4 regions of the Streptomyces sp. NPDC089919 genome follow, and region 2 is predicted to be linked to each of the others. Evidence: riboswitches for the same ligand, from Rfam matches in the RefSeq annotation. Region 2 holds a riboswitch; each other region holds the start of a gene.

Region 1 (7,683 bases), on a different contig from region 2:
GCCGGTCGGCTCCGCCGCGGGCGTCCCGCCCGTCCCGGCCGGCGGCTTCGTACCCGCGGCCGGAGGCGTCGTCCCGGCGGCTGGGTCCGTCGTACCGGCTGCCGTCTGCGCCGTACCCGCGCCCGGGCCGGAGGCCGCGGCGGCAGCCAGGGCCTCGGCCAGGTCGCCCAGCTCGACCTGGACCACCGCGACCGGCTTGTCCGGGGCCCCGGCCGCCGCGGCGCGCAGGGCCTCGGCCAGCTGCTCGGTGAGGGTGGTCTCGCCCACCGAGGGGATGGCCGTGACGATCACCGCGTCGTGGGCCGGGTCCCGCAGGGCGCGGCCGAGGGCGGACCGGAAGTCCTCGGCGGTGGCCGCGGTGGTCAGGTCGAGCGGTGCGGCCGGGCGCAGCCCTTCCGTCAGGCAGGCGTCGTAGGTGAGCAGCCCGAGGGATTCGGAGTTGCCGAGGATCGCCACCCGGGGCCCGGCCGGCAGCGGCTGGTCGGCCAGCAGCAGGCCCACGTCCACCAGCTCGGTGACGGTGTCGACCCGGATCACCCCGGCCTGCCGCAGCAGGTCGGTGACGGTGGCGTCGGGCAGCCGGGTCTCGGGGACGGTGTGCCCGGCCGGGGTGACCCCGGAGTGCCGGCCGCCCTTGGCCACCACGACCGGCTTGACGGCGGCGGTGCGCCGGGCCAGCCGGGTGAACTTCCGCGGGTTGCCGAGGGTTTCGAGGTAGAGCAGGGCCACGTCGGTGGCCGGGTCCTCGTACCAGTACTGGAGGAAGTCGTTGCCGGAGAGGTCCGCGCGGTTGCCCGCGGAGATGAAGGAGGACAGGCCCGCACCGCGCCGCACCAGACCGGCCAGCAGGGCGATGCCGATCGCCCCGGACTGGGCGAAGAGGCCGATCCGTCCCGGCTCGGGCGAGGCCGGGGCCAGCGAGGCGTTCAGCCGGACGCCGGGGGCGGTGTTGATGAGGCCGAAGGCGTTGGGGCCGATCAGCCGCATGCCGTACGAGCGGGCCTGGCGGACCAGTTCGCGCTGCCGCTCCAGACCCTCGGGGCCGCTCTCGGCGTATCCGGCGGAGAGCACGACCAGGCCCTGGACGCCGTGCTCGCCGCAGTCGGCCACCACCTCCGGCACCCGGTCGGCGGGCACCGCCACCACCGCGAGGTCCACCGGGCCCTCGAGCCCGGCCAGCGAGCGGTGGGCGGGTACGCCGTCCAGCTCCGGCGCCGGAGCGGCCGGGTCCGGCTCGGGCAGGGCCCGGTTGACCGCGTACAGCGCGCCGGTGAAGCCGGAGCAGCGGAGGTTGCGCAGGGCGGCCCGGCCGGCCCCGCCCGGCTCGCGGCTGACCCCGATCACGGCGACCGAGCGGGGCGAGAGCAGCCGCTGCACCGAGCGCGCCTCGGCGCGTTGTTCGCGGGCGCGCTGGACGGCCAGCGACTCCGCGGTGGGCTCCAGGTCGAGGGTGAGGCGGACCGCGCCGTCCTCGAAGCTGCGCTTCTGGGTGTACCCGGCGTCGGTGAACACCTTGATCATCTTGCTGTTGGCGGGCAGCACCTCGGCGGCGAAGCGCCGGATGCCGCGCTCCCGGGCGACCGCGCCGATGTGTTCGAGGAGTGCGGAGGCCACCCCGCGGCCCTGGTGCGCGTCCTGGACGAGGAAGGCGACCTCGGCCTCCTCGGCGGGGGCGGAGGCGGGCCGGCCGTCGGGGCCGATCCGGTCGAAGCGGACGGTGGCGATGAACTCGTCCCCGACGGTGGCGGCCAGCCCGACCCGGTCGACGTAGTCGTGGTGGGTGAAGCGGTGCACGTCCTTGGCGGAGAGCCGGGGGTAGGGCGCGAAGAAGCGGTAGTACTTCGACTCGTCCGAGACCTGCTCGTAGAAGCTGACCAGCCGGCCGGCGTCCTCGGTGGTGATGGGCCTGATCCGGGCCGTGCCGCCGTCGCGCAACACCACGTCCGCTTCCCAGTGGGCCGGGTACGAGGGATCCGACGGTGTCCGCATGGGCCCAAGCGTACGGCGCACCGGCTCGGGGCACGCGCGCGCGGCGAGCGAGGCGTTACGGGGCGAACCAGGGCAAGCTTGGACGGGTCGAACGGCGGACGTTTTAGGGCCGAAGGTCGGTCGGATGCTTCCGGCGGTCGTGAGAGACTGGTCTAGACAACCCGTAGAACCTGAAGGGCATCACCATGGCAGAGCGCCGCGTCAACGTCGGCTGGGCCGAGGGCCTGCACGCTCGTCCCGCCTCGATCTTCGTCCGGGCGACGACCGCTTCCGGTATCCCGGTGACCATCGCGAAGGCCGGCGGCGACCCCGTCAACGCCGCCTCCATGCTCGCGGTGCTGGGCCTGGGCGCCCAGGGCGGCGAGGAGATCGTCCTGGCGTCGGAGGCCGAGGGCGCGGAGGCCGCGCTGGACCGCCTCGCCAAGCTGGTCGCCGAGGGTCTCGAGGAGCTTCCCGAGACCGTCTGATCCGCACGCACACCCCGCGTACGGCCACTTCGCGCGAGCCGCGGCACCCCACGAGGGCGCCGCGGCTCCGTCGTTTCCGGGCCGGCGCTCCGGGGGCGGGGCGACCCCTCGGCGGATTTCCCCGCAGCGGGCATTTCCGGACGGACGAATATCCGACACCCCGCGCCACGGCCCCGTGAATGACCGGCCATTTCCGGACAGCAGAATTCCGAACCGCCGGCCGGAATTATCGGCCGGGGTCGCCGGAGCCTTTTCATGAGGGTCCGGCACCTCTTTGTATACCGGCCCTGTTAATTGTCGTCGCGCCGGGTGTGTACGGCAGGTTGCCGAACCCTCACCGACCGCTCCAGGCGCGTTCGCGCGGCACTCCCCCGCCGGCGGTCCGGCGCAGCCGGTGCGCCGCCACGGCCCGCGTCATGTGGGCGGCGGCCAGCGCCCGGGCCCGGTCCGCGTCGCCCCGGGCCACCGCGTCCACGATCGCGCCGTGCTCCGCCCAGGACTCGACCGGCCGGGCCGGGGTCTCCACCGCGTACATCCAGGCGATCTTGTGCCGCAGCTGGGTCAGCAGCGCGGTCAGGGCCGGGCTGCCGGCAGCCTGGGCCAGCGTGTCGTGGAACCAGCCGCCCAGGGCCCGCAGGTCCTCCCCCTCGCCCCGGCGGGCCCGCTCCTGGCCGAGCCGGACCAACCCGCGCAGCACCTTCAGGTGCGCGTCGGTGCGCCGCTGCGCGGCCCGGGCGGCGCCCAGCGGCTCCAGGAGGGTGCGCATCTCCAGCAGGTCCCCGGCCTCCTGCTCGGTCGGCTCGGCCACGCAGGCGCCGGCATGCCGGCGGGTGACGACGAAGCCCTCGGACTCCAGGGTGCGCAGCGCCTCGCGGACCGGCACCCGGGAGACCCCGTACCGGCGGGCGAGCAGTTCCTCGGTGAGTCTGGCGCCGCGCTCGAACACGCCCGCGACGATGTCGTCGCGGATTGCCGTGCATACCGCGTGCGCGGGAATGCGCATGACCGGACCTCCGCTTGTTGTCCGCGAAACTCGCTCGGGCGACGTACGGGTCGCGTACGTTCTGCGACTCTATTGCAGAAAGCGGCAATTCCCGAGCGGCTGCGGAAATACGGAACTCTTTTTGCCCGCCGCCCACGGGGCGGGGCGGCGCACCGCCGGGCACCCGCCGGCCGGCTCCGGGCCGGCGGACACGCCGAAGGCCCCGGCTCGGGGAGCCGGGGCCTTCGGGAAGCGTGCGGGCCGGGTCAGACGTTGACGCCGTGCGAGCGCAGGTACGTGATCGGGTTGATGTCCGAGCCGTAGTCCGGCCCGGTACGGGCCTCGAAGTGCAGGTGCGGGCCGCTGGAGTTGCCCGTGGAGCCCGACAGCGCGATCTGGTCGCCCGGGGTGACCTGCTGGCCGACCGAGACCTGGATGGCCGAGAGGTGGCCGTACTGAGTGTACGTGCCGTCCAGCATCTTGATGACGATGTTGTTGCCGTAGGCGCCGCCCCAGCCGGCCTCGACGACGACGCCCGTGCCCACCGCGTGGACCGAGGTGCCGGAGGCGGCGTGGAAGTCGATGCCGGTGTGGTGGCCGGAGGACCACATCGAGCCGCCGCTGAGGTAGCCGGTGCTGACGTAGGAGTTGGCGACCGGGGCGACGAAGGTCAGCAGGCGCTTGCGCTCGGCCTCGCGGGCGGCGCGCTCCTTGGCCTCGCGCTCGGCCTTGGCGCGGGCCTCGGCCTTCGCCTTGGCCTCGGCGGCCCGCTGGCGGGCGTCGGCCTCGGCCTTGGCCTTGGCGGCGGCGATCTCGGCGGCGGCCTTCTGCGACGCGGCCTGGGCCTCGATCTGGCCGGCCAGGTCGTCGGCGACGACGACGGCGTTCAGCCCGGTGTCCTCGAGGCCGCGGGGCTCTGCTTCGGTCGCGGCGAAGGCCGGACCGGCGAGGGTGCCGACGACGCCGGTGGTCGCGAGGGCGGCTATGCCGGCCATGTTCGCGCTCTTGCGGCTCAGACGGCTGGGACCGCGGTGCTTGCCGGCGGCACGACTGCCAAACGCCATGAAGGGGCTGATCCTTTCCTTCCTTCTCGCCTACCGGGTTAGCTGACGGGTTCGGAGCAGGAAGGTCTCCTACGGGCTGCCTCTGGCGAGGCGGTCCGATTCACCCCAGGGACTGATGTGGGTCCCCGGCTCCCCAGGCTCGCGCCTGACGGGGACTCGGCGATCGCTGTCCGGTGCCGCGGGTGCGGCTGTTACAGCTGACGGACAGCGAGGTTGACGCTAGGCGGATGGTCGGACAATCACCAAACAGACACGGGTTTTTGTGGCGTACGCCACGGGGCATTCGGGCAACCACCCTCCCGAACCGGACATATGACGCAACAAGGGCCCCGGTGGTCATACCACCGGGGCCCCGCGGCCCACGGCCCCTCCGGGGCCCTGGTCACCGGGTCAGTTGGCGACCACGGTCACCGCGCCGATGCCCAGCGCCCGCACCGGCTCCGCGATCTGCCCGGCGTCGCCCACCAGGACCGTCACCAGCCGGTCCCCGGGGAAGGCGTTGACCACGGCCGAAGTCGCCTCCACCGTGCCGGTGTCGGCCAGCCGGGCGTACAACTGCGCCTGGAAGTCGTCCGGCAGCTCCTGCTCGACCTGGTCGGCGAGGGTGCTCGCGACGGCCGCCGCGGTCTCGAACTTGAGCGGGGCCACGCCCACCAAGTTCTGCACGGCCACGTCGCGTTCGGCGTCGGTCAGGCCGCCCTCGGCCAGCGTCCGGAGCACCTTCCACAGGTCCTCGAGCGCCGGGCCGGTGTTGGGGGTGTCCACCGAGCCGCTGATGGCCAGCATCGAGGCGCCGGTGCCGTCGGCCGTGGAGCGCAGCACCTGGCCGAAGGCGCGCACGCCGTAGGTGTAGCCCTTCTCCTCGCGCAGGACGCGGTCCAGCCGGGAGGTGAGGGTGCCGCCGAGGCAGTAGGTGCCGAGCACCTGGGCGGGCCAGACGCGGTCGTGCCGGTCCCCGCCGATCCGGCCGATCAGCAGCTGCGTCTGGACCGCACCGGGGCGGTCCACGATCACCACGCGGCCGGTGTCGTCGGCGGTGACCGGGCTGACCGGGAAGGCCTCGCCGGTGCCACCGGTCCAGGAGCCCAGCGTCTCCGCCAGGACCGCGGCCAGGTCGGTGCCGGTCAGGTCGCCGACCACCACCGCGGTGGCGGTGGCGGGGCGCACGTGGGCGTCGTAGAAGGCGCGCACGGCCGCCGCGTCGATCCGCGCGACGGTCTCTTCGGTGCCCTGGCGCGGCCGGGACATCCGCAGCGCGGCGGGGAACAGCTCCTTGGAGAGCTCCTTGGCCGCCCGGCGCTGCGGGTTGGCCAGCTCGTGCGGGATCTCGTCGAGCCGGTTGCGCACCAGCCGGCCGACCTCGGCGTCCGCGAAGGCCGGCGCCCGCAGCGCCTCGGCGAGCAGCCCCAGCGCCTTGGGCAGCCGGGAGGCCGGTACCTCCAGCGAGACCCGGACGCCCGGGTGGTCGGCGTGCGCGTCGAGGGTGGCGCCGCAGCGCTCCAGCTCGGCGGCGAACTCCTCGGCGGAGTGCTTGTCGGTGCCCTCGGACAGCGCCCGGGCCATGATGGTGGCCACGCCGTCCAGGCCCGCGGGCTCGGCCTCCAGCGGGGCGTCGAGGAGCACCTCGACGGCCACCACCTGCTGGCCGGGACGGTGGCAGTGCAGCACCGTCAGGCCGTTGTCGAGCGCGCCGCGCTCCGGGGCCGGGAAGGCCCAGGGCTTGGGCTGCCCGGCCTGCGGCTGCGGGTGGAAGGTCATCGGGGAAGCGACGTCGGCGGTCACTGGTCAGCCCCTTCGGCATCGTCGTCGGCGCCGGTGTCGGCGCCCTCTTCGGCGGCGGGCAGCGGCTCGTACACGAGGACCGCGCGGTTGTCGGGGCGCAGCCGGGCGGCGGCCACGGCCTGCACCTCCTCGGCCGTGACGTCCAGCACCCGCTGGACGGCGGTCAGGGCCAGCTGCGGGTCGCCGAACAGCACGGCGAAGCGGCAGAGTTCGTCGGCCCGGCCGGCAACCGTGCCCAGCCGGTCCAGCCACTCGCGCTCGAGCTGGGCCTGGGCCCGCTCCATCTCCTCGGCGGTGGGGCCCTCCGCGGCGAACCGCGCCAGCTCCTCGTCGACCGCGGCCTCGATGCGCGGCACCTCCACCCCGCCGGAGGTCTTGACGTCCAGCCAGCCCAGGGAGGGCGCACCGGCCAGCCGCAGCAGGCCGAAGCCGGCGGCGACCGCGGTCTGGTCGCGGCGGACCAGGCGGTTGTGGAGCCGCGAGGACTCGCCGCCGCCGAGCACGGTCAGCGCGAGGTCGGCCGCGTCGCACTCGCGGGTGCCGTCGTGGGGCAGCCGGTAGGCCGCCATCAGGGCCCGGGCCGGCACCTCCTCGACGATCTCCTCGCGGAGCTGGCCGCCCATGACGTCGGGCAGCGAGCCGTCCCGCGGCGGCTGCTTGCCGTCGTGCGAGGGGATGGAGCCGAAGTACTTCTCGACCCAGGCGAGGGTCTGCTCGGGGTCGATGTCGCCGACCACGGACAGCACCGCGTTGTTGGGGGCGTAGTACGTCCGGAAGAAGGTGCGCGCGTCCTCGAGGGAGGCGGCGTCCAGATCGGCCATCGAACCGATCGGGGTGTGGTGGTACGGGTGGCCGTCCGGGTAGGCGAGGGCGGTCAGCCGCTCGAACGCGGTGCCGTAGGGGACGTTGTCGTACCGCTGGCGGCGCTCGTTCTTGACGACGTCGCGCTGGTTCTCCATGGATTCGTCGTCCAGGGCGGACAGCAGCGAGCCCATCCGGTCCGCCTCGAGCCACAGGGCCAGCTCGAGCTGGTGCGCCGGCATGGTCTCGAAGTAGTTGGTCCGCTCGAAGCTGGTGGTGCCGTTCAGCGAGCCGCCGGCGCCCTGGACCAGCTCGAAGTGGCCGTTGCCGGGCACGCTCTTCGAGCCCTGGAACATCAGGTGCTCGAAGAGGTGAGCCAGGCCGGTACGGCCCTTGACTTCGTGGCGGGAGCCGACGTCGTACCAGAGGCAGACCGCGGCGACCGGGGTCAGGTGGTCCTCGGAGAGCACCACGCGAAGGCCGTTGGCCAGCCGGTGCTCGGTCGCTGTCAGGCCGCCGGAAGCGGCCTCGGCGGTGGCCGTGTGACCCATGGGCATGTGATCCCTTCGATCGCTGAGGAGAGAGTCCTGCCACTGTA
Region 2 (7,683 bases):
GGGGCTAAGGGGGGCGCACATGCAAACGAACACGCCCCGGTCATGCGGTATTTGGCGTTCCGCGGCAACCGTGCCATAGGTCGGTTTCGGCCATTCTTCACCGCACCGTTTCCGTGCCGGACGCGTACGGGCGGGACGGACGGGGCGCCACGAGTGCGGTCCGGGAGGCGCGGTCCGCCTCCCGGACCGGTCCGCCACCCGCGGGGATTGAGGCGGCGGCGTCCCCCGGCCCACCGGTTCCACGCAGCGGGCCGACCCACGCACCCCACATGGAATCCCCAACCAGGAGACCCGGCGAGAGCGCACGCACGGGCGCACGGCCACACGGGCGGAGCACGCCAGGACCGGCCGCCCGGCACCGCGCGCGTATGTACGGACCACAATCCCGCCATAGGGAATCAGAGCCCTTAACGCTTGGGATGCGGCGAACTACGCTGGGTTTACGAATGCCGGGTGCCTATGCCCCGGCGGCCGTCTGCGTGAGGGGTGGCGCATGTCCAGGGAGCTCCGCGAGCCGAACGAGAAGCTCGGCACCGTCCTCGCCCTCGCGGGTATCAGCAACGCCGGACTGGCGCGACGGGTCAACGACCTCGGCGCGCAGCGCGGCCTGACGCTTCGTTACGACAAGACCTCGGTGGCCCGCTGGGTCTCCAAGGGCATGGTCCCGCAGGGCGCGGCCCCCCATCTGATCGCGGCGGCGATCGGGGCGAAACTCGGCCGCCCGGTACCGCTCCACGAGATCGGGCTGGCGGACGCCGACCCCGCGCCGGAGGTCGGGCTGGCCTTCCCGCGGGACGTGGGCGCGGCCGTCCGGTCCGCCACCGACCTCTACCGGCTGGACCTGGCGGGGCGGCGCGGCGGTGGCGGGATCTGGCAGTCGCTGGCGGGCTCCTTCGCCGTGTCCGCGTACGCCACCCCGGCCTCGCGCTGGCTGATAACTCCCGCCGACAGCTCGGTGGCCCGCGAGGCGCCGGCCGCCCCGGCGGCCCCGGCCGGCGGGGCGGGCCTGCCCGGCGGCCCCGGTGCGGCCGCCGGCCGGCCGGTCCGCGAGACACCGGACACCGGCCCGCCGGGGGCACCCGCCGGCGGTGGCGGGGGGCGGGTCGGGCACAGCGACGTGGCCAAGCTCCGCGAGGCCGCCGAGGACGCCCGCCGCTGGGACTCCAAGTACGGCGGCGGGGACTGGCGCTCCTCGATGGTCCCGGAGTGCCTGCGGGTGGACGCGGCGCCGCTGCTGCTGGGCTCGTACTCGGACGAGGTGGGCCGGGCCCTCTTCGGCGCCACCGCCGAACTGACCCGGCTGGCCGGCTGGATGGCCTTCGACACCGGCCAGCAGGAGGCCGCCCAGCGCTACTACATCCAGGCCCTGCGCCTGGCCCGGGCCGCGGCGGACGTCCCGCTCGGCGGCTACGTCCTGGCCTCCATGTCCCTGCAGGCCACCTACCGCGACTTCGCCGACGAGGGCGTGGACCTGGCCCAGGCGGCCATCGAGCGCAACCGCGGCCTGGCCACCTCCCGCACGATGAGCTTCTTCCGGCTGGTGGAGGCCCGGGCGCACGCCAAGGCCGGCGACTCCGCGGCGGCCGGGGCCGCGCTGCGGGCCGCCGAGGGCTGGCTGGAGCGCTCCCGGGAGGGGGACGCCGACCCGACCTGGCTCGGCTTCTACTCCTACGACCGCTTCGCGGCGGACGCGGCGGAGTGCTACCGCGACCTGAAACTCCCGCGGCAGGTCCGCCGCTTCACCGAGCAGGCGCTGTCCCGGCCCACCGAGGAGTTCGTCCGCTCGCACGGCCTCCGGCTGGTGGTCAGCGCGGTCGCGGAGCTCGAGTCGGGGAACCTGGACGCGGCCTGCGCCCAGGGCACCCGGGCCGTCGAGGTGGCCGGCCGCATCTCCTCCGCGCGCACCACCGAGTACGTCCGCGACCTCCTGCACCGGCTGGAGCCGTACGGCCACGAGCCGCGGGTGGCCGAGCTGCGGGAGCGGGCGCGCCCGCTGCTGACCGCTCCCGTGTGACCCGTGTTGTCAGTGCCGGGGTGCAGTATCGGGGTGGGAGGTGGCATGGAGCGCGTGCACTGCGACGTGGTGGTGATCGGCGGCGGGATCGTCGGGATGTCCACCGCCCATGCCCTGGCCCGGCTCGCGCCCGGGACCCGCGTCGTGGTGCTGGAGAAGGAGCCCGGCCCGGCCCGGCACCAGACCGGCCGCAACAGCGGCGTGATCCACAGCGGCATCTACTACCGGCCCGGCTCGCTCAAGGCCCGCTTCGCGGTCCGCGGCGCCGCCGAGATGGTCAAGTTCTGCGCGGAGCACGACATCCCCCACGAGGTCACCGGCAAGCTGATCGTCGCCACCCGCCGCGCGGAGCTGCCGCGGCTGCACGCCCTGGTCCAGCGCGGCCGGGAGAACGCCATCCCGGTCCGGGAGCTGGGCCCCGCCCAGATCGCGGAATACGAACCGGAGGTGGCCGGCCTCGCCGCGATCCAGGTGGGCACCACCGGCGTCGTCGACTACACCGCGGTGACCGAGCGGCTGGCCGAGGCCTCCGGGGCCGAGGTCCGGTACGGCGCGGCGGCGGTCCGCATCTCCCGGCGGGCCGACGGCGTCGCGGTCGGCACCTCCGCCGGCCTGGTGGTGCGGGCCAGGGCCCTGGTCAACTGCGCCGGGCTGCACTGTGACCGGGTGGCCCGGCTGGCCGGGGACGACCCGGGCGTGCGGATCGTCCCCTTCCGCGGCGAGTACTACGACCTGGCCCGGCCGGAGCTGGTGCGGGGGCTGGTCTATCCGGTGCCCGACCCGGCCTTCCCCTTCCTCGGCGTCCACCTCACCCGGGGCGTCTCCGGCGGAGTCCACGTCGGCCCCAACGCCGTCCCGGCGCTGGCCCGGGAGGGGTACGCCTGGGGCACGGTCCGCCCGGCCGACCTCGCCTCGGAGCTGGCCTGGCCCGGGACGTGGCGGGTGGCCCGCCGGCACTGGCGGTACGGCGCGGGCGAGGTCCACCGCTCCCTGTCCAAGCGCGCCTTCACCACGGCCGTGCGGCGGCTGCTGCCGGCCGTGACGGAGGCCGACCTCACGCCGGCCGGGTCGGGGGTGCGGGCGCAGGCCGTCCTGCGGGACGGCACCCTCGCCGACGACTTCCTGATCCGCGAGTCCGCGCGGGCGGTCCACGTCCTGAACGCCCCGTCCCCGGCCGCGACCGCCGCGCTCCCCATCGGCCGGGAGATCGCCCGCCGAGCGCTGGCCGCTGCGCGGCCGTAGGGGGCGGCCACCCTGTCGCGCACCTGCCCGGCCCCCAGGCCCCCCTCAGATCGCTCTCCCCTCACAAAAAGGGCACCCCCCACCCCCGCCCCGTAGAATCACCCGGTGTCCGAGTCGCAGAACCCCCAGCCCAAGGCCCCTCCGGTCTGGCGCCATCAGCCGCGCTTTCCCGACGGGCCCGCGCCCGATCCGGCCGGTTCGCACCACGAGCGGCGGATCCGGAGCTTCCAGCCGCGCCGGAGCCGGGTGACCACCAGCCAGGAGGACGCCCTCCGGCGGATGTGGGGCACCTGGGGCCTGGACATCGACGGGCGCGACGTACTCGACCTCGAGAAGATGTTCGACGGGCTGCCCGTCGTCCTCGAGATCGGTTTCGGGATGGGCGAGGCGACCGCCCAGATGGCCGCCGAGGACCGCGGCACCGGCATCCTCGCCGCGGACGTGCACACCCCCGGCCAGGGAAACCTCCTCGCCCTCGCGGAGCGGAACGGCCTCACCAACGTCCGGGTGGCCAACGGCGACGCGATCATCCTGCTCCGCGAGATGCTGGCCCCGCACTCCCTCGCCGGGATGCGCGTGTACTTCCCGGACCCCTGGCCCAAGAAGCGCCACCACAAGCGCCGGCTGATCCAGCCCGAGTTCCTGACCCTGGCGGCCACCCGGCTGGCGCCCGGCGCCGTCCTGCACTGCGCCACCGACTGGGCCGAGTACGCCGAGCAGATGCTCGAAGTGCTCAGCGCGCACCCGGACTTCGAGAACACCCAGGCCGACGGCGGGTACGCGCCGCGGCCGGACTTCCGGCCGCTCACCCGCTTCGAGGGCCAGGGGCTCGACAAGGGGCACGTCGTCCACGACCTGCTCTTCCGGCGCACGGCCGGCTGACCGCCCGCCCGGCCCGGCCCGCACCGGCGGGCCGGCCGCTCGTCAGGGGTACCCGAGGGGCAAAACCCGGACTCCGGTCCGGGCCCGCCGTTACTGTGCCCCCGTGTTCCGGGTCCTGTCTCGTGCCTCCGTCGGGCTGCTCGCGGTCGCCGGAGTGCTGATCCTCGTCCTCGTACGGGAGCAGACCGGCACCCGGGGCTTCTTCGTCGGCCTCGGCCTGGCCGTGCTGCCGGTACCCCCGCTGCTCGCGGTGTTCCACTGGCTGGGGCGGGCTCGGCCGGGGCCCTGGCCGGGCCACCTCTTCGCGTTCACCTGGGGCGCCTGCGCCGCCGCGCTCATCGCCATAGTGGCCAACAGCTTCGCCTCCCGCTGGATGGCGGCGGCCGGCACCGACCCGCACGAGGCCGACCGGCTGGGCTCGATCCTGGTCGCCCCGGTGGTCGAGGAGCTGGCCAAGGCCGCCGCGCTGCTGCTGGTCTGCCTCTTCAGCGGGCCCCGGTTCGCCGGGATCACCGACGGGATCGTGGTGGCGGGCTTCACCGCGTGCGGGTTCGCCTTCACCGAGAACGTCCTCTACCTCGGCAACGCCTACGTCGACGACCTGGCGAGCGGGGCCCCGCTCAGCGACTCCCTGACCGCGGCCACCTTCTTCGTCCGGGTGGTGCTGTCGCCCTTCGCGCACCCGCTGTTCACGGTGTGGACCGGGCTCGGCCTCGGCTGGGCGGCCGGCGCGGCGGGCCGGCGGTACCGGAGCCTCGCGCCGACCGCCGGGCTGCTGCTGGCGGTGGCCGTGCACGCCCTGTGGAACAGCTCGTCCGAGTTCGGCGAGCACGGCTTCTACCTCGTCTACGGCACGGTGATGGTGCCGGTCTTCGCGCTGCTGTGCGGGCTGGCCGTGCGCTCGCGCGGCGGCCCGGACCCGGTGGCGCTCCTCGCCGCGGTGCTGCGGCGGGCCCGGGCGCGAGGGGCCGTCGCCCCGGCCGCGCCGCGCGCTACGCGTTCAGCCCGCGTGCCGCGAGCCAGGACAGCGGATCCACGGTCGATCCGCCTTCCCGTACTTCCAGATGCAGATGGGCGCCCGTGACGTTGCCGGTGGCGCCGACCCGGCCGATGGTCTCGCCGGTGGTGACCGTGCCGGAGGTGACGGACATCGAGGAGAGGTGGCAGTACCAGAGCTCGGTGCCGTCGGCCAGGCGCAGCACGATCCGGTAGCCGTAGGGGCCCGACCAGCCGGCGGAGACGACGGTGCCGCCGTGCACGGCCTTGACCGGGGTGCCGGTGGGGGCGGCGAAGTCGAGACCGGTGTGGTGGCCCGAGGACCACATCGAACCGGAGTCGCCGTAGTGGGAGGTGAGCGTGTACGCGGAGGTCGGCAGCACGTAGCTCTTGGCGAGCTGCGCCAGCCGGGCGGCTTCCGCCTTGGCCGCGGCCGCGGCCTTCGCCGCCGCCTCGGCGGCCTTGCGGGCCGCTTCCTGCTGGGCCTTCGCGCGGGCCGCGGCGGCCTCTTCGGCCTCCCGCCGGGCGGCGTCCTTGGCCTCGGCGGCGGCCGCGTCGGCCTGGGACTCGGCCTGCTGGAGGATCCGGTGGCGCAGCGCCTCGCCCGCGTCGGTGCCGGCGGCGGCCTGCTCGGGGGTGGCGCCCGCGGTGGTGAGCGGGGCGTCCACGGCCACCCGGCCGGCGGCCGGGGCCTCGGCCCCGTCGTCCAGGTCGGGCAGCAGGGACGGCATGGATATCGCGACCGGGGGCTTGTCCTGGGCGGTGGCCATGCCGGCCGCGCCGACCGCGGCGATGATGCCGACGCCGAGGACGGTGGAGCTGCGGGCGAGCCCGCCGCGCTGCTTGGCCACGCGGTGGCGTCCGGCCACCGGGCGGACGGAGTCCTCGGTGGGGTTCCACTCGCCCCAGGCTCCGGCGGCGGCCGGGGCACCGGAGGGGCCCTGGAGCTGCTCGGCGGCTTCGGGGGCAGGCTGGTTGGACGCCACGGGGGCGCTCCTTTCCTTCCTTCTCGCCTACCGGGTTAGCTGACGGGTTCGGAGCAGGAAGGTCTCCTACGGGCGAGCGGCCCGATTCACCCCAATGTGGTGGTTCCCCGGTTCCCTCACGGGATTCGGCGCGCACGCGCGCGGTGCCGTCTCTTGCGACGGCTGGGACATCCGCGCTGCGTTATCGAACGGTAATAGACAACAGGGAGTGATTCCAAGCTGCATCGCTTGATCCTTCCGGCCAACACGCCACTCCGTGACCGACATTGGCCAGGACTTTTGCGACATCAGGCAACAACTAGGGACGAGACGACCGGGCGGCGATCGCCCCGACGGCCGCATTCTTTCGCTGACGTCCCGTCAAGAAGGATGCGGAGCGCGGCCTTTCGGTCACCCGCCGTCACCACCGCCGGCGGCCGCCCGGCGCCGCCGCCCCACCGGTACCGTCCGCCGCCGCGCGGACTGCCCCGCCGGGGGCCGCCCCACCGCCAGCAGCGCCATGTCGTCGGTGGTCCCGCCGCCCGTGTGCCGCCGTACGTCGGCGACGAGGGCGGTCAGCAGCGCCTCGGGCCCGGCGAAGACCCGGCCGCGCAGCCGGCCGGGCGGATCGTAGAAGCCGCCCCGGGCGTCCCGGGCCTCGGTGAGCCCGTCGGTGTGCAGCAGCAGGGTGGCCCCCGGCGGGAAGCACCACTGGTCCGCGCGGTCCGGCCAGCTCCCCAACTCCCCCATGCCCAGCGGCAGCGCGGGCTCGGCCGGGGCCAGCTCCTGCAGCCCGCCGTCCGCGTGCAGCAGCAGCGGCCCGGGGTGGCCCCGGTTGACCACCCGCACCAGCCCTTCGCGGTGCCGGAACTCGGCCAGCACGCAGGTGGTGAACCCCTCGACCGCGTCCAGCGAGTCCCGCCGGACGCCCTCCCGGGCCAGCGCCCGGTCCAGCCGGCCGGCCACCCCCTCCAGGGTGGGTTCCTGCTCGGCCGCCTCCCGGAAGGCCCCCAGCACCACGGCGACCGCCTCGACCGCGCCCAGGCCCTTGCCCCGTACGTCGCCCACCGCCAGCCGGACCCCGTACGGCGTGTCCTGGACGGCGTACAGGTCGCCGCCGATGAAGGCGTCGGCCTCGGCGGCCTCGTACCGGGCGGCGACCTCCAGGCCGCCGATCCGGGCGGCGGGGGTGGGCAGCACGGCCCGCTGCGCCACCTCGGCGATTCCGCGGACCGAGGCCAGCCGGTCGCTGCTGCGCCGGACCACCCGGTTGATCAGGAGCGCCAGCGCCGAGACGGTGAAGACCGTGACCAGCTCGGTGACCGCCTCGACCTTGGCGCCGGTGCCGTTGTGCAGGTGCAGGGCGAGCACCGAGAACGAGGCCAGCGCCCCGGTCAGCAGGGTGGCGCCGAAGGAGAAGAGCGGGGCGGCGATCAGCGGGGCCGCCGAGAAGAACGGCGACCCGGTGAAGTCGGGCGGGGTCAGCAGGTCGAAGAGCAGGCCCAGCCCGATCAGCAGGGCGGGCAGGATCCGCAGGAAGACCCGGGTCGGACGCCCGCCCGCCCGGCCGGCGGTGTGCCTGCG
Region 3 (7,683 bases), on a different contig from region 2:
CGGCATTCGCCGAAAGCGGAGGAGCATCGCCATGTCGGTCACGACGGAAATCCCGGTCGCCCTGCGGAAGGGGCGGCAATTGGTGGCACCAGAACTGTTCGCGCGGCTGGCCGCGTTCTGTGCGGACGAGTACGGGCTGGAACAGGGGGCGGCGGACCGGGTCATGGACCAGGCCCTCGCCTTCGTGTGGGTGGTGGGCGCCACCCGCGCGGCCGAGTTCGGCTGCTTCGTGCACCACGCCCCGCACTCGAAGGTCCGTACCCGCGGCCTGATGGGCGATGTCGTCGGCCGGATCCGGGCGGCCGGGTTCGAGGTGGACGAGCGGCTGTGGGGCACGGCGGCCGAGTGCAACCAGTCCGCCTGTTGTGGCGACGGTTCCTGCTGCTGAGCGGCGGGGTCCGGTGGCGGACGGCGGGGCTTTGGCGGGCCGGAGCCGGGTCGTGGTGTTCGCGATGTGCGGGGCGGTCTTCGGGTACGCGACGCACTCGCTCGACGGCCGGGGGCTCGGCGAGGTGGCCGTGGTGGGTCCCCTCACCCCCGGGGTCGGCCGGCCGCGGCTGTGGGAGCTGGCGCACACCATGAACAAGGAGGGCGCCGACCGGTCCGAGCAGGCACGGTGGATCATGGCGCAGGCCTCCCGGGCCCTCGTGTGCGGGAGCGGTGTGATCGCCCGCTACGAGCAGACCCCCTGGGAACTGACCCGTGGCCACCGCGCCCGCTTCGAGGCCCCGTACTGCAACCGCGACGAGCTGTGGACCGGCAACCTGACCGTGCCCGAGCTGGTCCCGGACGGGATCGTCCCCGGCCCGGCTCGCCCCGATCTGGGATGATTGGCCGCAGTCGCATATATAGGGGGACGAAATGAAGAAGCGGATGGCCGGTGTGGGGATGCCGGTGGGGATCGGGGTGTTCTTCCTCGGGCTGCTGGTCAGCGAGCAGGTGCGGTCGGGGCCGGGGGAGCTGCTGCCGGCCGTGCTCCTCTACGCGGCGATCGCGGTCCCGGGCGGCCTCGCCACCTGGTGGCTCGCCGCCCGTCCGCGCGGCTGACGCGGCGCGGGCGACGGCCGCGGGCGTCGTCGATCGGGCCGCCGGGCCCGCTCCTCAGCCCCGGCCTACCGCCCGGCCGGGGTCAGGAGGGCGGAGGCGAGGTGGTCGCGGAACCAGCGGTGGGCCGGGTCGGCGGAGTTGCGGGGGTGCCAGGCCATGCCGACGTCCAGGGGGTCCAGGTCGAGGGGGATGGGGAAGGTCCGCAGGCCCATGGCCGCGAGGGTGCCGGGGAGCCAGTCGGCCAGGCTGAGCGCGACGAGGTCGGTCTCCCGGGCGAGCACCATGGCGCTCGTGTGGCTGGGTACCACGACCGCGGTCCGGCGGCGCAGTCCGAGTTCGGCGAGGGCGCCGTCGATGGGCCCGAGGCGTTTGCCGAGCCGGGAGATGCCTATGTGGTCGGCCGCGGCGAAGCGGCGGGCGTCGATCCGCCCGTCGAAGAGGGGGTGCCCGCTGCGGGCGATGCCGACCAGCGGCATCCGGGCGAGCTGCCGGGTCCGGATCTCCGGGTCGAGGTGTCCCAGCACGCCCAGTTCGACGTCCACCGAGCCCTGCCGCAGCCCGGGACCGCCCTCCAGTGCCTCGGGCAGGAAGACGACGTCCACCTGCGGGGCCTCCGCGTGGATCCGCTCGGTCAGGGGGCCGGCCGCGGCCACCAGGAGCAGGTCGCTGGCCTGCACCGTGAAGCTGCGCTGGAGGTGCGCGGCGTCGAATCCGGCGCCGGGCCGCAGGACGTTGTCGCAGCCGCGCAGCAACACCCCGACCTCCTCGCGGAGTTCGAGAGCGCGCGGGGTCGGGACCATGCCCTGGCCGGCCCGTACCAGCAGCGGGTCGCCGACGGTGCGGCGGAGCCGGGCCAGGGTGCGGCTCACCGCCGCGGGCGAGGTGCCCAGCCGCTCCGCGGCGCGGGTCACGCTGTTCTCCTGGAGCAGGGCGTCCAGGACGCGCAGCAGGTTGAGATCCATCGGCACCCATCTCCTGAACTGCTTCTACACGTCTGCGTCAATGATCGGACGCCGATCCTTGCACCGGCCACCCCCGCCTCCCGGGAGCCCTCGTCCACCCGCAGCTGCTCGAACTGCTCGACACCCCCTACCGGCGCGATCCGCACCAGGAGCCGGCCGTAGCGGCGGAGGAGCCCGCCGCGCCCGGTGCCGGTTAGGGTCGGGGCCATGCACGACCTGTCCGGGACGCCCGCCGCCGAGAACCCGCCCGAGCTCTTCAGCTGGGAGTTCGCCACCGATCCCTACCCGGCGTACGCCTGGCTGCGGGAGCACGAGCCGGTGCGGCGGACCACCCTGCCCAGCGGGGTCGAGGCCTGGCTGGTGACGCGGTACCGGGACGCCCGGCAGGCCCTGGCCGACCAGCGGCTCAGCAAGAACCCGGTGCACCACGCCGAGCCCGGCAAGACCGGCATCCCCGGCGAGCGCAGCGCGGGCCTGATGACCCACCTGCTCAACATCGACCCCCCGGACCACACCCGGCTGCGCCGCCTGGTGTCGAAGGCGTTCACCCCCCGCCGCGTGGCGGAGTTCGCCCCCCGGGTCCAGGAGCTCACCGACCGCCTGATCGACGGCTTCGCGGCGAAGGGCGAGGCGGACCTGATCCACGACTTCGCCTTCCCGCTCCCCATCTACGCCATCTGCGACATGCTCGGCGTACCGCCGGAGGACCAGGACGACTTCCGCGACTGGGCCGGCATGATGATCCGGCACGGCGGCGGCCCGCGCGGCGGGGTGGCCCGGTCGGTCAAGAAGATCCGCGGCTACCTGGCGGAGCTGATCCACCGCAAGCGCGACGAGCCGGGCGACGACCTGATCTCGGGCCTGATCCGGGCCAGCGACCACGGCGACCACCTGACGGAGAACGAAGCCGCCGCGATGGCCTTCATCCTCCTCTTCGCCGGCTTCGAGACCACCATCAACCTCATCGGCAACGGCCTCTACGCCCTGATGCGCAACCCGGACCAGCGGGCCCGCCTCCAGGACTCCCTCGCGGCGGGCGAGAGCGGCCTGCTGGAGACCGGCATCGAGGAGCTGCTGCGCTACGACGGCCCGGTCGAGCTGGCGACCTGGCGGTACGCGACCGAGGCACTGGCCATCGGCGGCCAGGAGATCCCGGCCGGCGACCCGGTGCTCGTCGTGCTCGCCGCCGCCGACCGCGACCCCGAGCGCTTCACGGAGCCCGACACCCTGGACCTCTCCCGGGCCGACAACCAGCACCTCGGATACGGCCACGGCATCCACTACTGCCTGGGCGCACCACTGGCCAGGTTGGAGGGCCAGACGGCGCTGGCCACGCTGCTGACCCGGCTCCCTGACCTGCGACTTGCCGTCGATCCGGACGAACTGCGCTGGCGCGGGGGCCTGATCATGCGGGGCCTGCGCACGCTACCCGTCGAGTTCACGCCAAGGCAAAACTGAGCATTCATCATCTTCGTGACCCCAACGTGATCTGCGCTGCATCGACTTGTGACATGCGTTCGAACCCCGCTAGGTTCGCCGTCACTTCCTTTGCCGCCACGCGAAAGGTCCATCACATGCGCTCCGGGAACGGCCGACATCGGCGCCCCCGCCAGGCTCCCGCCCTCGTCGTCGCCGCGGGGGTGACCGGCTCCGCACTCGCGCTGCCGCTGCTCGCCGCGACGAACGCGAGTGCCGCGGACACCGCCACGTGGGACAAGGTCGCCGAATGCGAGAGCGGCGGCACGTGGAGTGCCGACCTCGGCAACGGCTTCTACGGCGGACTCCAGTTCACCCAAGAACTGTGGAAGAGCGCCGGCGGCCTCGAGTACGCCCCCCGCGCCGACCTGGCCAGCCGCTCGCAGCAGATCGCGGTCGCGGAGAAGGTGCTGGCGACCAAGGGCCCCACGGCCTGGCCGCTGTGCGCCGGCCCCTCCGGGCTCACCAAGGGCGGCCCCAAGGCCGAGGTGGACGACGGCCTGAACGACGGGGGCAAGGAGGTCGCCCCGGCGCCGGTACGGCCCGACGAGCGCCCCACCCCCGAGCCGCCGGCCGCCCAGGGTGCGCCGGGGACCTCCGGGTCGGGCACCAAGTCCCCCACCGCCCCCGCCACTCCCGGCACCACCGCCCCCTCGGCCCCGGGTACCCGTACCGCCCCGAGCACCCCCGGTACGCCCGAGACGCCCGCGGGCTCCATCCCGGGCGCCACCCGCGAGAGCCCGGAGGCCACCGTGGAGACCCCGGAGGTCCCGGGCGCCTCGACCACCCCCGGGACCACCCCGGGGACCCCTGGCGCCACCCCCGGGACCCCCGACCCGAGCACCGGTACCCCCGACGCGACCGCCGAGACCCCCGGCACCGGCAAGCACCGCGGTGACGCAGCCGACGAGGAGTCAGGGGACGAATCGGACGTTACGGGACGTCATGCATCGAATGGTGCGCCGGAGGCTGACGAGCCGTCCGGTACGGAGGCGACCCAGACCGGCTCGAAGCCCGTCGAAGACCCGACGTACACCGTCAAGGCCGGCGACAACCTCTGGGAGATCGCGGACGCGAAGAAGGTGAAGGGCGGCTGGAGCGCCCTCTACAAGGCCAACGAGCAGGTCATCGGCGGTGACGCCGACCTGATCAAGCCCGGCCAGAATCTCGACCTAAGCGAGAAGTAGGGGCAGTTCGGGCGTCGATAAGATACTGAATGCCCGTTTTGATCAAATGAGACATGAGTCTCAGCGCCCCAACTGGCGTGTCCTATCCGTGACCTTCGGCCGCAACGCCTCTCACCTGCGCAAACGTCGGTTCCCGGAAGGCAAGTCCCGGCGGTTTCTCCCCGATGTCCGACCTTGAACATCGGGGAGCCGTCTGTCTAACGTCTGAACCGCTCGCCACCGCGGGCCTCTTCGACCGCATCGCCGAATCCTGCCGGCGGACGGGGGGAACAGTCGTCGCGCAAGCGCCGAAGGCAGGAGCGGGGGACCCAAGGTAAGTGCCGGGACCGGCCATTGAGAGATGGTCACGGAAACGGCTAGGGGTGAAGCCGCGCGCTCGTCGCGCGGCCGGGCAACTCACTACGCCCGAACCCGACAGCTCACCTCGCAGGCGTCGGTGAGGAGATTCCTTCCATGCTGCTTTCCAAGGGCAAGCACCGTCGCGCCTCCAAGGCCACCCGCGCCGCCGCCCTCGTCGGTGTCGCCGGTGCGGTCGTCGCCGCCCCGCTGATGGCCGCCGGCACCGCCAGCGCCGCCACCACCTCCGAGTGGGACCGCGTCGCGGCGTGCGAGTCCGGTGGCAACTGGTCCATCAACACCGGCAACGGCTACTACGGCGGCCTGCAGTTCTCGCCGTCCACCTGGGCCGCGTACGGCGGCACCAACTACGCCCCGCAGGCCAACCAGGCCAGCAAGTCCGCGCAGATAGCCGTGGCCGAGAAGGTCCTGGCCTCGCAGGGCAAGGGTGCCTGGCCGAGCTGCGGCGTGGGCCTGTCCGGCGCCTCGAAGCACAGCGGTTCGGACAGCTCCTCCACCCCGGTCAAGAAGAAGAAGGCCAAGCGCACCGAGACGGTCCGCACGGAGTCGGCGCCCACCACCCGCTCCGAGCGCACCTCCGAGGCCCCCAAGCCGGCCGCCCCCGCCGCCCCGGCCCAGACCATCAAGAAGGGCAACGGCTCTTACGAGGTCAAGGCCGGCGACACCCTCGGCACCATCGCCGACGCCAACAAGGTGACCGGTGGCTGGGAGAAGCTCTTCGAGCTCAACAAGGACATCGTCACCGATGCCGACCTGATCTACCCGGGCCAGATGCTCAAGCTCTCCTGAACGGAGACCGGCTGAAACCCCCCTCGCAGGAGGGGCGGCGGCCGCGCGCCTGCGAGGGGAAGCGGTGAAACTTTCCCCAACGGGGCGCGACTGACCCGTGAGTAACCACGCCCGCCCGGCGCGTCCTCCCCCCGACGCGCCGGGCGGACGTCTGTCCGGCGCCGGTCGAGGACCCGATGATCAAGGGCCCTATGTCCTGGAAGACGGGTATTCGGACCCTTTTTCGTCCCAGGACCCGGGCGGTCGGCTGGCCGATGCCCCGGAGCCGGTTAGGCTCTAGTCCGGCTGGGTCGGTCCCACGGCCCACGCCACCGCACACCCAGCGTCACATCCCAGAAGGAGATGCTCGTGCCGTCCATCGACGTCGTCGTAGCCCGGGAAATCCTGGACTCCCGAGGCAACCCCACGGTCGAGGTCGAGGTTGGCCTCGACGACGGCAGCACCGGCCGTGCTGCAGTTCCGTCCGGTGCCTCCACCGGAGCGTTCGAAGCCGTAGAGCTCCGCGACGGTGACCCCAACCGCTACCTGGGCAAGGGCGTCGAGAAGGCCGTCCTGGCCGTCATCGAGCAGCTCGGCCCCGAGCTGGTCGGCTACGACGCCACCGAGCAGCGCCTGATCGACCAGGCGATGATCGACCTGGACGCCACCGAGAACAAGGGCTCCCTCGGCGCCAACGCCATCCTCGGCGTCTCCCTCGCCGTCGCGCACGCCGCGTCCGAGGCCTCCGACCTCCCGCTCTTCCGCTACCTCGGCGGCCCGAACGCGCACCTGCTGCCCGTTCCGATGATGAACATCCTGAACGGCGGGTCGCACGCCGACTCCAACGTCGACATCCAGGAGTTCATGATCGCGCCGATCGGCGCGGAGTCCTTCTCCGAGGCCCTGCGCTGGGGTGCCGAGGTCTACCACACCCTCAAGAAGGTCCTGCACACCAAGGGCCTCTCCACCGGCCTGGGCGACGAGGGCGGCTTCGCGCCGAACCTCGAGTCGAACCGCGCCGCGCTCGACCTCATCGTCGAGGCCATCAAGCAGGCCGGCTACGTCCCGGGCAAGGACATCGCGCTCGCGCTCGACGTCGCCGCGTCCGAGTTCTACAAGGACGGCAAGTACGAGTTCGAGGGCCAGTCCCGCTCGGCCGCCGAGATGACCGAGTACTACGAGGAGCTGGTCTCCGCGTTCCCGCTCGTCTCCATCGAGGACCCGCTCTTCGAGGACGACTGGGCCGGCTGGAAGACCCTCACCGACCGCCTGGGCGCCAAGGTCCAGATCGTCGGCGACGACCTCTTCGTCACCAACCCGGAGCGCCTGGCCCGCGGCATCGAGGAGGGCTCCGCGAACGCCCTGCTCGTGAAGGTGAACCAGATCGGTTCGCTGACCGAGACCCTGGACGCCGTCGAGATGGCCCAGCGCAACGGCTTCAAGTGCATGATGTCGCACCGCTCCGGTGAGACCGAGGACGTCACCATCGCCGACCTCGCCGTCGCCGTGAACTGCGGCCAGATCAAGACCGGCGCCCCGGCCCGCTCGGACCGCGTCGCCAAGTACAACCAGCTGCTGCGCATCGAGGAGATCCTCGACGACGCCGCGGTGTACGCGGGCCGCAGCGCCTTCCCGCGCTTCAAGGGCTAATCACCCGCTGCCTTCCCAGCGTCCCCGCACTCGGTCCCGTACCGTGTGCGGGGACGTACTGCGTACCAGGGGAGGCGGCACATGGCAGGGAACCGGGACCGGTTCTCCACCGCGACCAGGCTCAGGCAGTTCGGTGAACGCACCGCCGCCCACGTCTACCGGTCGCAGTCCCGGCGCCAGGTGCGGCGCAGCCGGCTCACCGGGCGCGCGGCCCTGCTGGTCCTCGTCCTCTGTAC
Region 4 (7,683 bases), on a different contig from region 2:
GAATCTGGGAGTGGAGCCGGTATCGCCTCCGGGGCGGCTGGGTGATGGTCTGCTGGTCCGTGGCTCCAGGGCTGAATGGAAGCCTCCACGGAACCGCAGGTCAATGGCCCACCTGCTGCGGAATCCGTCGTTCCGACAGGGTGCAGTGGAGCAGTTGTGCGTTAAGAACGCGATAAGACAACGAAAATGACGAGTGCGGGAACCGCAGCGGAACGGTCAGGAATTTTCTCCCGCTTTACCGCCGGTACGCCCCGTCGCCTCGGCCGTCCGGCTGGCCCGGGGCCGGGCCGCGGCGGGGGCCCGGGCCCGGCACCGGCGCGGCGGGTGTAGTGGGGGCATGACCCTGCACCGCCGGACGTTCCTCGGCCTCCCGCTGGCCGCGGCCTTCGCCCCGGCGCCGCCGGGCGGCCGGGACCCCTTCCGCCGGGGCCCGCTGCACCGGGGGCCCGACTTCGGGGCGCTGGCGCGGGGGCTGGACGGCCGGCTGGTGCTGCCGGGGGACCCCGCCTACCCGGAGGCCCGGCAGCTCTACCAGCCGCGGTACGACCGGACCGCCCCGGCCGCGGTGGCCTACCCGGCCCATGAGGGGGACGTGGCGGCCTGTCTCGGGTTCGTCCGGGCCGCCGGCCTGCCGGTGGTCGCCCGGGGCGGCGGCCACAGCTACCCGGGGTGGTCCACCGGGACCGGGCTGGTGATCGACGTCGGCGCGCTGGCCGCGGTGGCGCCCGGCCCGGGCACCGCCCGGATCGGGGCCGGCGCCCGGCTGGCGGACGTGCACGCGGTGCTCGGCGCGCAGGGGGCGGTCCTGCCCACCGGGCTGTGCCCGTCGGTGGGCATCGCGGGACTCACCCTCGGCGGCGGGCTGGGGCTGAGCAGCCGCGCGTACGGCACCACCAGCGACAACCTGACGGGCGTACGGCTGGTGACGGCGGACGGGCGGGTGCGCGAGGCGGGCGCGGAGCGGGAGCCAGAGCTGTTCTGGGCCCTGCGCGGCGGGGGCGGCGGGAACTTCGGGGTGGTCACCGAGTTCCGCTTCCGCACGCACCCCGCCGTCGACTGCGCCTTCGCCGAGCTGCACTGGGAGGCCCGGGGGACCCCCGGGCTGGTCGCCGGCTGGCAGCGGTGGCTGGCGGGGCTGCCGGAGCCGTTCTGGAGCCAGCTGGAGTTCACGGTCGGCACGGGCGCGCGGGCGCGGGACCGCCGGGACCCACAAGGAGGGGGAGAGGGGGCGGCCGGGGTGCCCGCACCGGCCGTGCGGGTCTTCTGCGCGGGTGGCCGCGGCGGCCTGGAGCAGGAGCTGGACCGGCTGACCGCCCTGGTGGGCGGCGGACCGCGGGACGTGTACGTGGTCACCGGCGGCCAGGAGCGGCTGACGCGGCTCATGGCGGGCTGCGCGGAGCTCACCCCGGACCGCTGCCACCTGCCCGGGGTGCTGCCGGGCCGCGATCCGGCCGGGGAGCTGGGCCGGGACTCCTACGCCGGGCGGTCGGACTTCTGGGACGCGCCGGGGCTGCCGCCGGTGGCGGTGGACGCCCTGCTCGACGCGCTCGCCCGGTACCCGGCGGCGGTGCCGCCGGGCGGGCGGGGCGTGGTGCAGCTCGACGGGGTGTGCGGCGGGGCACTGAACCGGGTACCGGCCGGGGACACCGCCTTCGTGCACCGCGACCGGGCACTGCTCACCCAGTACCTCGCGTACTGGCCGGAGCCGGCCTCCCCCGAGGAGGCCGGCCGGCACGAGGAGTGGCTGGCGGGGCTGTGGTCGGCGCTGCGGCCGTGGGCGAGCGGGGCGGCGTACCAGAACTACGCGGACCCGCGCCTGCCGGACTGGCGGCGGGCGTACTACGGGGCCAACCTGCCCCGTCTGGAGGCGGCCCGGCGGGCGTACGACCCGGACCGCCTCTTCCGCTTCCCGCAGGGCCTGTGAGGCGGGCGGGTCAGTAGGCGCCGAAGACGTTGTCGATGGAGCCGTAGCGGGCGGCGGCGTAGTTGCACGCGGCCGTGATGTTGGCGACCGGGTCGTACAGGTCCAGGGCCGTGCCCGGGACGTGGTACGCCGTGAAGGTGGGCTGGATGACCTGGAGCAGGCCCTTGGAGGGGGTGCCGGCCACGGCGTTGGAGTCCCAGTTGTTGATGGCCAGCGGGTTGCCCGAGGACTCGCGCATGACGTTCCGGTAGATGCCGTCGTACGTACCGGGGATGCGGTGCTGCGCCATGATGTCCAGCGACTCGCGGATCCAGCCGTCGAGGTTGTCCGCGTACGTCTTCTTGGCCACGGCCGGGGTCACGGCAGCCGGCTTGGCGGCGGTGAGGGTGGCCGGGCGGGCCGAGCGGTCGGCCCGGGCGGCGGCCGCGTCCCGAGCGGCGGCGGTGCCGGCCAGCGGGGTCGCCATGAGGTCGATGCTGAGCTTCAGGCCCGGGCGGATGGTTGACGGGTCGTCACCGATCAGCGCGCGGTTGTCCTGGTACAGCTTCTCCCAGCCGCCCTTCATGGAGTGCTTTTCGGCGATCTTGGCGAGGGAATCCCCGGCGATCACCGAATAGGTCACGGTGGCCTTCTGAGCGGCCGTCACCACGGCGGTATTTGCCGTCGCGACCGAATGCACGGCCCCGGCGTTCGGCGCCGCGACCGCGCCGGTGGCGCCGAGCACCGGGAGGGCCAGGGCGGCCCCGCCGGTACCGACGGCCGCGACGGAGCGGCCGAGACGGGTGTTCTTGGGGCGGCGGTGCTTGCCTTTTCCGGGCATGGCGCATTCCTCTCCGTCGCCTGCGAGGTGAGCTGTCGGGTTCGGACGGGAGCTGTCCGGCCGCACCGTCAGGTGCGACTTCACCCCGAGCCGAGCCGGTGTTCCGGTTCGGCGGCTTACCTGGTTCCCCCGCTCCTGCCGTGCTGGATGGACTCGTGATGTGAGGGGCCCGGGCAGCGGCAGGATTCGGCGTTCCACCCGGAATGAGCGTGACCGTAGGCGAGAGTCAGGAGACGGAACAAGTCACGAATAGGCGAAAAGAAAGTTGCCGACGGAATTCTTCATGCAAATCAGCAAGATCCTTCGACCCGTGAACCCTCAACTCCGGCTCAACCGCACGGGAGCCGGTACCGCCGGGCCGCCGCCGCCCGGAAATCCGCGTGACACACATCACCGCCCCGGAGCCTCCCCGCCATAACCCCGAAAACGCCCGCTAACTGACCGATTCCGACGGCACGCGAAAGACCGGCACAGCCCCTGCGAAATCGGACTATTCACTCCCACCCCGTGCGCCCTCGCCGCTTTCCGGGATGTCCTGGTCTAGCCTGGGCGCGCCCGAAATGCGGTGGTGGTGATTCCCGCCGCGTTCCCCCCGTCCTGGAGGCCGCCCCATGACCGCCGACCCCGATCCCGCCGACGTCCGGCAGCCGGTCCGTGTGCTGGTCTTCGGCGCCTCCCTGCGCGCCGACTCCCTCAACACGCGGCTGGCCGCGCTCGTCGGCCGGCTCGCGACCGGGGCCGGCGCCGACGTCGACCTGGCCCTGATGTCCGAGTTCGCCATGCCGGTCTACGACGGCGACGCCGAGACCGACACCGGACTGCCGCCCGGCGCGCTGGCCCTGCGCGAGCGGATCGCCTCCTGCGACGCCTTCGTCATCGCCTCGCCGGAGTACAACGCCTCGATGCCCGGCGTGCTCAAGAACGCCGTCGACTGGGTCTCCCGGGTCCGGCCGCAGCCCTTCAAGGACAAGCACGCGCTGCTGGTGTCCGCCTCGCCCTCGATGGTCGGCGGCAACCGGGGCCTGTGGGCGCTGCGGGTCCCCCTGGAACACCTCGGCACCCGCGTGTACCCGGACATGTTCAGCCTCGCCAAGGCCCACGAGGGGTTCACCCCGGACGGCGACCTCACGGACGCCGGCCTCCAGGGCCGGCTGGCGGACACCGTCGCCGCGTTCCTGCGCCTGGTCGAAGCCGACACCCGCTACGTGTGCCTGCAGCGCCGCTGGTACGAGTTCCTGGGCGACCGCACGGACGCGCTGGTCACCGAGCGCGCCGAGGGCTGAGCCCGCCCCGGCGCCGGAGCGGGCTCAGCGGCCCCGCCCGGTGAGGGCCAGGGCCGTCACGATGGACACCACCGCCAGCGCGGTCATCACCACGCGCAGCACGGCCGCCCCGAGCACCACGGGGACGACCGCGGCCGGCTCCTCGGCCGCCGCGAGCACCGGGGGCACGGCCGCGGCCGGCTCCCGGGCCGCCGGGCCGCCGGCCGGCCCGCCCGCCGCGGCGGCACCGGCCTCTCCGCCCTCCCCGGCCGGGCCGTCCGCCCCGGGGGCCACCCGCCGCAGCCGTGCGCACCGGGCGCAGTCCTCGCCCTGGTGCCGCGACGGCGAGTCGAGCCAGTACGCGCCGTCCAGGGCAGCCACGGGGGCGCGCCGCGGCGCCGGGACAGCCGGCTTCGGAACCGGACCGGAGGAAGTCGTCACGTCCGATCAACCCGCCCTCGATTCCACGGGAAACGGCACCCCCGGGCACCGGTATGCATTCGTTGTCTTCCCGCCCAAGAACAGCCAGCGCGGCCGTCGGGTGATCGTCCAAGCCGCCCGGTTGGCGGACCCGCCGAACCTCGCGGCAACAGGGAGCCGACGGCCCTCTTCCGGCTTACGTTGGGGTCTGACCTGGGAGGACCGGGCAGAGGCGAGAAGGGCGGCGTGTGATGCGTGAGCTGGTGGAGACGGCGCGGCGGTGGACGGCCGAAGGCCGCGAGGCGTTCCTGGCGCGGCCGGTCACCGAGCAGGGCTTCGGCCCCCGCGACCCGTCCGGGGCGCTGCTCGTCGACGCGCGCGGCGAGCGTGCCGGGAGCCTGTACCGAGGCGTGTTCGACGAGCAGTTGACCGCCGAGGTGGCAGCCGTGCCGGCGGGCGTCACGGCCCGGGTGTGCCAGGTCTCGGTGCACGGGGCCGAAGCCACCGGAGCGGGGCTGACCTGCGGCGGGGAGTCCGAGATCCTGCTCCAGCCGCTGGACTCGGTCCCCGCGGAGTGGTGGGACGAGCTGGCGCTGGGCTCCAGTGCGGCCCTGGTGACCCGGCTGAGCGAGGACGGCACCCAGGCGTCCAGCACCGTCGTCCGGGCGGGCGCCGCGCCCGGTACCGAGGCGGCCCGGGAGGCCCTGGAGCTGCTGGGCCGGCACCGCGCGGGGCGCGAGGCCCGCTACTCCGACGAGGGGCTGGTGCTGATCGAGGCCTACCCGGCCGACCCGTACCTGGTGATCGGCGGGGCCGGTGAACTGGCGGGCCTGATCGGGGCCCAGGCCGGGCTGCTGGGCTGGGAGTGGGTGACCACGGAGTCCGGCGCCGAGGCGGAGAAGCTGCTCACCGAGCGGCGCGGGTCGGCCTGCCTGGTGATGCTGAGCCACGAGCCGTCGTTCGACGCCCCGACGCTGCGGACCGCGCTGCGGCTGGGCGTCCCGTACGTCGGCGCCCTGGGCTCCCGCCGCACCCAGGCCCGGCGTCGTGAGGACCTGCTCGCCGGGGGCGCCCCGGAGGCCGAACTCTCCCGGATCCACGGCCCGATCGGCCTGGACCTGGGCGCCCGGACGGCCGCCGAGACCGCGCTCGCCATCTGTGCCGAGATCCTGAGCACCCTGACGGCCGGCTCCCGCTGACGCCTCCTCCGCCGCCCCGCCGGCCGGGCGGGGCGGCGGCCGGCGTCACCCCGACCGGCGCCGGAGGGGTTCGGTGCGCCGGACCCCGCGCGCGGGCACGGCCGCGCCGTAGTGGCGGGTCCGGGTGCCGAGCCGCTGGACCACGATGCCGAACTCCGCGTCCGGGTGCTGGACGGCGTACAGGATCCGCCCGGCCGTGGCTCGCAGTCGGTCGTGGTCCGGGAGGGTCACCGCGATCGTGGAACCGCCGGCCGTCTCCACGGCCAGCACCGGCCTCGGCCGCTGGTACAGCTCCCCGAGGACGCAGCCGACCAGCCCGAGCACCAGCGCGGCGATCGCGTACCGGCCCTCCCAGAAGCGCCAGTCGCCCTCGAGGACGCGGTGGAGCGGCGCGCAGAGCAGCCCGGTCGCGCCCAGCCACAGCAGCAGGCGCCCCGCCCAGCCGGCGCGCGCGGTGTACCGGAAGGCGTCGACCCGGGTGACCTGGGCCAGCGGCACACCGGTCGTCCCCATCCAGAGCGTGCCCCCGGTGATCCGCAGGAACAGGTCCCGGTTCCCGGTCCGCCGCCAGGGCCCGACCACCGCCCCGAGCGGCGGCTCGTACGGGGGCTCGGACGCGACGGGCCCGTACGGTCCGCCCGCCGGGGTGGGCCCCGCCACCCCGGACCGCGGTCCGTCCGCGCGCTCCGCCTCGTCCATGTGCTCCCCCGCTCCCCCGCCGCCGTCCCGGCGCCTCAGGGCAACATCATCGGGCACCCGTGCGGCCCCCGGCCCGCGGGCCGGTCCCCGACCGGCATCCGACCGGCCGGCGACCGGCCCGCCGGGCCGGCCCGCACCCGCCGGCTAGCGGAGCAGCCCGATCAGCTGCCCCACCGCCTCCGCCACCGGCCGGCCGACCGCGCCCGCGGCCGCCGCGATCTGGGCGACGGACGCCAGCACCAGACCTCGTTCTCGCAACGCGGCCCGGTCCGGGACGAGTTCGGGCAGCGCCTCCTCGACGGCGCGGGCCTGCTCCGGCGCGAGCCGCGGCCCGAGCTCCCCCAACAGACGGACCAGCTCCGCCACCGCGGCGCGCAGCCCGTCGTCCTCGCCGGCTCCGCCGCCGACGGTGCCGTAGTTGACACCGACGTTCTGCCGGCCGCCGGTCATGTTGACCACCGGGCCGTGGTAGTGGGACGCGTCGCTCATCAGCCGATCCCCGTGTTCCCCCGGCCGCCGGTCATGTTGACCACCGGGCCGAAATGGTTGGTGTTGTTGAACTGGTGGACGACCGTGCTGAATTCGCGCTCCGGGTTCTCGATCGCGTTCACGATCCCACCGGCGATGGTGCGCAGTTCCTCCAGGGTGGGGAGGGTCAGCACGACCGTGGAGCCGCCGGACGACTGGATGGCCAGGGCCGGCTTGGCGGGCCTGGCCACCGCGACGACCACGGCCACGAGCACGAAGAGGAGCAGGAGGGGCGCCTTCGCCTGGAAATCCTCGTCCGTGCCTCCGGCGGCCCCCGCCACGATCAGGACCAGGGCCGCGACGAGGGAGAGCAGCAGCGCGTTGAGCGCCGCCTTCCGCCGGTCCGGCTTCTGCATGTAGGGCTCGACCCAGGTGATGTTGTGCAGCGGGACGACGGCCGAGCCCACGAACAGCATGTGGTTGCTCACCCGGAGCTGGAGGACGCGCGGTCCGCGCCCCCGCCGTACCTCGGGCGCCTCGAGCAGCGGCCGCGGCGGCGGCCCGGGTGTCCCTGGCCGCGGCTGTCCGGGCGCGGGACCCGTCGCCCGGTCAGCCGCCGGTCCTGCCGCCCGTCCGTCCGACGGCGCCCGCGGCGGCTCCCCGTGCGGCGGTCCGCCGTTTCCTGCGATGTGGTCCACGTTTCCCCCCGTGTCCTCGGTTCCCCGCCCTCGGCGGGAGCACCATTAAGCATGCGGACGGGCCGCCGGGACAGTCCCGAAACCGCCAATCGACCGGCGTCCGGCCGGAGTCGGGCCGTCGGGCGGATCCGGAGGCCCCGCTACGCGAGGTCCGGTTCCGGGGAGTCGTAGGTGTAGACGTGCGGGTCGGCGC

The links. A riboswitch is a leader RNA that binds a small molecule or an ion and turns the genes downstream of it on or off. The one in region 2 is predicted to bind cyclic di-AMP.
Positions count from the first base shown of each region.
Region 1: another riboswitch for cyclic di-AMP. It lies ahead of AB0O40_RS18875 (M23 family metallopeptidase); the one in region 2 lies ahead of AB0O40_RS31265 (M23 family metallopeptidase).
Region 3: another riboswitch for cyclic di-AMP. It lies ahead of AB0O40_RS28525 (transglycosylase family protein); the one in region 2 lies ahead of AB0O40_RS31265 (M23 family metallopeptidase).
Region 4: another riboswitch for cyclic di-AMP. It lies ahead of AB0O40_RS24050 (transglycosylase SLT domain-containing protein); the one in region 2 lies ahead of AB0O40_RS31265 (M23 family metallopeptidase).

Region 1 is NZ_JBFBGK010000043.1:6,825-14,507, forward strand. Features, by position in the region: gene AB0O40_RS18860 (GNAT family N-acetyltransferase) at 1-1,989, opposite strand, end outside; gene AB0O40_RS18865 (HPr family phosphocarrier protein) at 2,175-2,456, shown strand; gene AB0O40_RS18870 (GntR family transcriptional regulator) at 2,791-3,459, opposite strand; gene AB0O40_RS18875 (M23 family metallopeptidase) at 3,705-4,502, opposite strand; cyclic di-AMP (ydaO/yuaA leader) riboswitch at 4,515-4,674, opposite strand; gene AB0O40_RS18880 (pitrilysin family protein) at 4,893-6,260, opposite strand; gene AB0O40_RS18885 (pitrilysin family protein) at 6,281-7,636, opposite strand.
Region 2 is NZ_JBFBGK010000108.1:18,696-26,378, reverse strand. Features, by position in the region: gene AB0O40_RS31285 (sporulation protein) at 494-2,014, shown strand; gene lhgO (L-2-hydroxyglutarate oxidase) at 2,060-3,256, shown strand; gene trmB (tRNA (guanosine(46)-N7)-methyltransferase TrmB) at 3,362-4,138, shown strand; partial or broken gene AB0O40_RS31270 (PrsW family intramembrane metalloprotease) at 4,242-5,045, shown strand; gene AB0O40_RS31265 (M23 family metallopeptidase) at 5,131-6,120, opposite strand; cyclic di-AMP (ydaO/yuaA leader) riboswitch at 6,130-6,261, opposite strand; gene AB0O40_RS31260 (PP2C family protein-serine/threonine phosphatase) at 6,511-7,683, opposite strand, start outside.
Region 3 is NZ_JBFBGK010000089.1:9,835-17,517, forward strand. Features, by position in the region: gene AB0O40_RS28495 (hypothetical protein) at 83-388, shown strand; gene AB0O40_RS28500 (hypothetical protein) at 441-830, shown strand; gene AB0O40_RS28505 (hypothetical protein) at 862-1,047, shown strand; gene AB0O40_RS28510 (LysR family transcriptional regulator) at 1,113-2,009, opposite strand; gene AB0O40_RS28515 (cytochrome P450) at 2,217-3,467, shown strand; gene AB0O40_RS28520 (transglycosylase family protein) at 3,584-4,672, shown strand; cyclic di-AMP (ydaO/yuaA leader) riboswitch at 4,948-5,120, shown strand; gene AB0O40_RS28525 (transglycosylase family protein) at 5,126-5,818, shown strand; gene eno (phosphopyruvate hydratase) at 6,161-7,447, shown strand; gene AB0O40_RS28535 (septum formation initiator family protein) at 7,529-7,683, shown strand, end outside.
Region 4 is NZ_JBFBGK010000065.1:12,429-20,111, forward strand. Features, by position in the region: gene AB0O40_RS24045 (FAD-binding oxidoreductase) at 338-1,924, shown strand; gene AB0O40_RS24050 (transglycosylase SLT domain-containing protein) at 1,935-2,744, opposite strand; cyclic di-AMP (ydaO/yuaA leader) riboswitch at 2,749-2,908, opposite strand; gene AB0O40_RS24055 (NAD(P)H-dependent oxidoreductase) at 3,356-4,027, shown strand; gene AB0O40_RS24060 (hypothetical protein) at 4,052-4,387, opposite strand; gene AB0O40_RS24065 (XdhC family protein) at 4,678-5,625, shown strand; gene AB0O40_RS24070 (DUF6232 family protein) at 5,671-6,324, opposite strand; gene AB0O40_RS24075 (hypothetical protein) at 6,469-6,813, opposite strand; gene AB0O40_RS24080 (DUF6232 family protein) at 6,813-7,280, opposite strand; gene AB0O40_RS24085 (hypothetical protein) at 7,631-7,683, opposite strand, start outside.